Regions from separate parts of the Sessilibacter sp. MAH3 genome, predicted to be linked through region 1. Evidence: riboswitches for the same ligand, from Rfam matches in the RefSeq annotation. Region 1 holds a riboswitch; the other holds the start of a gene.

What was found. A riboswitch is a leader RNA that binds a small molecule or an ion and turns the genes downstream of it on or off. The one in region 1 is predicted to bind thiamine pyrophosphate.
Region 2: linked by a shared signal. The riboswitch ahead of ACYQ2C_RS02010 (TonB-dependent receptor) and the one ahead of thiC (phosphomethylpyrimidine synthase ThiC) in region 1 are both predicted to bind thiamine pyrophosphate.

Annotation. Positions count from the first base shown of each region.
Region 1 covers NZ_BAAGIE010000036.1:16,276-19,454, reverse strand. The annotation lists gene ACYQ2C_RS16740 (cache domain-containing protein) at 1-267, shown strand, start outside; gene ACYQ2C_RS16735 (response regulator) at 354-1,037, shown strand; TPP riboswitch at 1,407-1,507, shown strand; gene thiC (phosphomethylpyrimidine synthase ThiC) at 1,575-3,179, shown strand, end outside.
Region 2 covers NZ_BAAGIE010000002.1:102,563-105,741, forward strand. The annotation lists gene fadB (fatty acid oxidation complex subunit alpha FadB) at 1-1,455, opposite strand, end outside; TPP riboswitch at 1,693-1,791, shown strand; gene ACYQ2C_RS02010 (TonB-dependent receptor) at 1,872-3,179, shown strand, end outside.

The DNA of each region.
Region 1 (3,179 bases):
CGAAAACACGCCCAAGCAACTCAACTCACGCTCAGCATTACCACCTCAACGCAATCCATCAGCTTAAAATTGGGTGATAATGGCAACGGCTTTTCTCCCGAAGAAGATTCAAAAGGTATTGGTTTAATGAACATGCGTGAACGGGTTGAATTGTTAGGCGGTAAATTCAGTGTTTCTAGTCGAAAAGAAGGTGGTACACTGGTTAAAGCCTTGTTTGAATTGAATCCAAAAGGTTTGAATAAAACCAACGATTTAGCACAATTATAAGTATTAACAATAGGAATCCCTGATTAACTTAACCCTAATTTAATCAGTAGATTCAATAAATATTTTACGTTAAAAGAATAAATTGCATGAGTATCGACTCTACAGTAACCACCAGTCAGTCTAAGCCAGAAATAAAATTAATTATTGCCGACGACCATCCAATGGTTCGCGATGGTTTAAAATTCAGTTTAGAAAGCGAGTCTTTTATAAAAGTTCTTGCCGACGTCTCGAATGGTCAAGAAGCTTTAAAGTCGGTTTTAGAGCTAAACCCCGATGTAGTATTACTGGATATTTCTATGCCGGTAATGACCGGCCTAGAAGCCTGCGTAAAAATTCGTGAACAAGCTCCAACAGTGGGAATATTAATGGTTACCATGCACGACAACCGTGAATATATCACTCGGGTTATACAAGCAGGCGCCTCGGGTTATGTTTTAAAAGACGCACCACCCGAAGAACTTATTCTTGCCGTGCAAACCGTGCATCAAGGTGGAACCTATTTTAGTTCGAGTGTTGCCAAAACTTTATTCAGTGAGTTTGGTAATACCCAAACCACATCCAATACCGTAACCGGTTTAACGGCACGTGAAACCGATGTATTAATCGCGTTAACAGAAGGCTTAGGTAACAAAGACATTGCCAAAAAAATGAATATATCCGTTCGTACCGTAGAAGCGCACAGACTTAAAATTAAGCAAAAATTAGGCATTAGCAGCTCCGCCGGATTAATTCGCTATGCTATAGATCATGGTATTGGTGTGTATAAATAAAAAATAAGAATCTCTGATTAATTTAACAATAGGAAACTCGGATTAACCTAGAGTTTCTCGCGACACAAGGATGTGTCGCCAATTTCAAGAACTGTAAGTGATTGAAATTGTGAAAAAATTGGACATCACATTTTCAATTTCTGCCCTCTGATTAAATCAAGGATGAGTTAATCAGAGGTTCCTGTAAGCCACAAAATCAGAGATAACATTCTTAAAAAATTCAACATTTAAAAAATAAGTAAGCCATTCATTTGGCCGTGAATTTTTCATACCATTCTCCAAATCACTTAATCGATTACTAAAAATCACCGTTAAAAATGTTATTGACATACAATAACTCTCGTCTAATAATCGCCGTCACATCATTATTGCGTCTTGTCGGGGTGCCTTTTTTAAGGCTGAGATGGTTGATCCAAACCCGTGAACCTGAACAGGTTAGAACCTGCGTAGGAAACAAGATCTTCGTATCTTCTGTCACACCATGACGAGTCGCATGCTGGGTAATTTTTATCAAATGAAAATACTAGGCTTAAAAGCATGCAAAATTCTAAACGCAATGACCAAAATCTGTGTGATAACACACAATTAACGATTTCTGCACAACCGTTTCCAAATTCCACAAAAATTTACGTAGAGGGCAACCGTAAAGATATTCGCGTTGCTATGCGTGAAGTGTCGCTAGCGCCAACGCATTTTCGCGATGGCTCACTGGAAGAAAATTCTCCCGTCAAAATTTACGATACCTCTGGTCCTTATTCCGATCCAAACAGTAATATTGACGTAAAAAAAGGCTTAAATTCGGTTCGTGGCCAATGGATTTTGGATAGAAGTGATAGCGAAGAACTTGCAGATTTCACCTCAAAATACACCTTAACGCGAAAAAATAATATAGCCTTAGAATCGCTGCGTTTTAATTTACAAAAGAAACCGCGCCGTGCAAAACCCGGTAAAAACATTACGCAATTACATTACGCGCGCCAAGGCATTATTACGCCCGAAATGGAATACATTGCCATTCGAGAAAACCTAGCACTTTCACAACAATGCCTTAAAGACGCGCAAAAAAATCAACACCCGGGGCAAAACTTTGGAGCCAATACTCCACAGTACATAACTCCAGAATTTGTGCGCAGTGAAGTGGCTGCGGGCCGTGCGGTTATTCCGGCCAATATTAATCATCCCGAATTGGAACCTATGATAATAGGTCGTAATTTCCTCGTAAAAATCAATGCCAATATTGGCAACAGTGCTGTTACCTCGTCTATTGAAGAAGAAGTTGAAAAATTAGTATGGTCTACCCGCTGGGGTGCCGACACGGTAATGGATTTATCCACCGGCGATAATATTCACGAAATCCGCGAATGGATTGTTCGTAATTCGCCAGTTCCCATTGGCAGTGTACCCATTTATCAAGCACTCGAAAAAGTTAACGGTATTGCCGAAAATCTTACCTGGGAAATTTTTAGAGACACATTAATTGAACAAGCCGAGCAAGGCGTGGATTATTTTACGATACACGCCGGCGTATTATTACGATATGTACCCATGACAGCGAACAGAATTACCGGCATTGTCTCGCGCGGTGGTTCAATTATGGCGAAATGGTGTTTGGCACACCACCAAGAAAACTTTTTGTATACGCACTTTGAAGAAATTTGCGAAATTATGAAAGCCTACGACGTAACCTTTTCGCTGGGTGATGGCTTACGACCCGGCTGCATTGCCGACGCCAACGACGAAGCGCAATTTTCAGAACTTAAAACGCTCGGCGAATTAACTCAAATTGCTTGGCAACACGATGTGCAAGTTATTATCGAAGGTCCCGGCCATGTACCCATGCACATGATTAAAGCCAACATGGACGAACAATTAAACCATTGCCACGAAGCTCCTTTTTACACTTTAGGACCTTTGGTTACCGATATTTCACCGGGTTACGATCATTTTTCTTCGGGCATTGGTGCGGCGATGATTGGTTGGTATGGCTGCGCCATGCTTTGCTATGTGACACCTAAAGAACATTTAGGGTTACCCAATAAAGACGATGTTAAAGAAGGTATTATTACCTATAAAATTGCCGCCCACGCCGCCGATTTAGCCAAAGGTCACCCAGCGTCACAAATTAGAGATAACGCGTTATCA
Region 2 (3,179 bases), on a different contig from region 1:
ACCCATCGCTAAAGCGTAATTAACGGTTTTAGCAATAGCGGCGTCTGAGGTTTTGGTACCCTTAATAACTTCAACCAACGGCATTTTAGGAACCGGATTAAAGAAGTGCATACCTAAAAAGTTTCCGGGTCGAGCAAGATTTTCAGACAAATAATCGATTGAAATCGTAGATGTGTTGGTAGCTAAAACGGCGCTATCGGAGATTTCTTTTTCTACTTCGGCCAATACCGCTAATTTTACTTTGGGATTTTCAACAACCGCTTCTATCACTAGGTCGATTTTATCAAATCCGTCGTAGGTTAATGTGGGCGAAATATTGGCAAGTACTTTTGCTTTTTTATCGGCGTTAATTCGGCCTTGATTTTCTAGACGTGCAAGCAGTTGTGTGGCTTCATTAACACCGAGGTCAATACCGGCTTGATTGATATCTTTCATAATAATCGGCGTGCCTTTATAAGCCGATTGATAAGCGATACCGCCACCCATAATACCAGCGCCTAAAACCGCCGAGTGACTTACAGGCTCTGAAGATTTTGCGTATTTTTTAGCAATTTTAGCCACGGCCTGCTCGGCTAAAAATACGTTAATTAATTGCTTGGCAACTTCGGTTTTGCCCATTTGGGCGAAATATTTCGCCTCTATTTTTAATGCGCCATCACGATCAAGATTTGCGCCTTCCTCAATACATTTGACTGCGGTTAAAAGCGCGGGATAATGATGACTAAACGATTTGCTCACCGAATCTTTTAATTCGGCAAATAAGGCTGGATCATTTTCGGGAGCAATCAGAGGTGATTTTTTCTTAGCAACAGCGCCCTGCCAATCCATCTCACCGGCAATCGCTTTCTCTAAAATGACTAAGGCTTCATCCAGCAATTGCTCTGGCTCTACAATCGCATCGATAACTCCAGCACTCAGGGCCTCGGTAGCTGGATAATTGGTTGCTTTGGTAATCCACTCTGTCGCCGTACGAACACCAACAAGTCGAGACATTCTAATGGTGCCGCCAAAACCCTGAATAATACCAAGATTGGTTTCTGGCAAGCCAATGGTCGAACGTGGGGTGGCAATTCGAAAATCACCCGCGAGGGCAATCTCAAGACCACCACCCAAACAATAACCGTTGATGGCAACTACGGTTGGTACAGGTAGGTCTTCTAATTTATTGAAAATATCAAAGGTAATGTGCTCGATATTCGCGATTAAATCGGGCATGTCTTGGGAAAACATTTCTCCGAATTCTGTAATATCAGCACCAACCACAAATGAATCTTTGGCACTGGTCACTACAACACCGCGGACACTGTCATCGGTTGTGAGCATTTCTAAGACGTGTTGCAATTCTGCCAAGGTCGCCTTATCAAATTTGTTGATAGGCAGATCTTGGCGATCAAAACGTAATTCTACAAAGCCATCGGATAATGAATTCAACGATAAGGTCGCGCCTGAAAACATAATTGAGCCCTCTCACAAGCTGGTATTAAAATTTTTTGAGCGTGAAAATCCAGTCTTTTTGATATCCCCTAGACCTCGCAGCTCAATGACATAAGGATCGTTCAATCACGTTAACATTAGTCAGTTGATAACAGCAACGATCTAAGACAGTTGCCATCTGTGAATGTCACCAGTTCCACAAGAATGTATTTTTGTGCCGGCTCGGCTTTCAATTTTTACGTTTGCCGTTACAATAGCCGCGATCCTAAGGGGTGGCTTATGCCTGAGATGCAATTGCGCGAACCCTTATGACCTGATCCGGTTAATGCCGGCGTAGGGATAGGAACACATCACGAATTTCCGCCTGTTTCGCATTTGCATTCCGGGTCTCCGTAACAACGCTGTATCAGCGTGTTAATCGTTAATTGGAGGCTCTCATGAAGTTACCGCACAAACCGCAAATCCACAAAGCTCATTTACCTAAACTTAGCATTGCCAGTGCTGTTGCCTCGTCTTGCTTGTTGTTCAGCTCTGCATTAATAGCCGCTGAAAACACCAACAATAACAGTATTGAAGAAATTGTAGTGACCGCTGAACTGCGCGAAACCAATCTTCTAAAGCAGGCTTCCAGCGTTAGCATTTACACCCAAGCGGATATCGAGCGTCAAAACGCTTCACACCTTGAGCAAGTCTTGTTAAACGCTCCCAATGTGAACCTAGCCAGTGGCGCTTCGCGCGGGCGTTTTATTCAAATTCGCGGCATTGGTGAGCGCTCCGAGTTTGTTGAGCCGGTTAACTTCTCGGTTGGTGTATTGGTAGATGGCATCGACTTTACCGGTATCAGCACGGCAGTAACGGCAATGGATGTTGAACAGGTAGAAATTTTGCGCGGTCCGCAAGGAACCGTTTACGGAGCTAACGCTTTGGCCGGTCTTATCAATGTTAAAACCAACGATGTATCCCCAGAGCTTGGCGGCTCGATTAAAACCTCTTTTGCGGAATACGATACGCGCTCGGTTGAAGGAATTTTGAATGTTCCGCTCAACGATAATTTGGGCGCACGAATCGCTCTGCAAAAAAATGAAAGCGACGGCTACATTGAGAATACGTTTTTAAATCGTGACGATACTCAAAATATCGATGAAACCGTGGCAAGAACCACCTTTTCATGGCAAGCCACTGAGCAGTTAGCCCTCGACCTAATCTTATTTTATGCCGACGTCGATAATGGTTACGACTCGTTCTCTCTCGACAACGGACGTCAAACCCAAACCGATCAACCCGGACATGATCGTCAAGAAACCTTTGCTGCCGCTCTAACCTCGACCTGGTCATTGGATAACGGTCATCAATTTATTGCTTCTTTAAGTCAGGCTGACTCCGACACAGAATACGGTTTTGATGAAGACTGGACGTTTGTGGGTTTTTGCGACGGTCTTGCCTGCGACGAAGATGTTGTTGGCTTCCCGCTGGAATACTCATCGTTCGATAATTTTATTCGCGACAACAAAAACACCGCCGTTGATCTGCGTTGGTTATCGGACGAAGGCGACATTACTTGGTTAGCGGGTTTGTATTACCGTGATCAGCAGGTGGATTTACGCCGTGTTTACACGTTTTTAGACAACGATTTTTTAACCGATTATCAAACCCAAAATACCGCGATCTACGGCCAGGTAAGCTTCAGTTTAAGCGATAATCTTACGCTTACTACCGGTGCTCGAATCGAGCAAAGAGACGCCGAT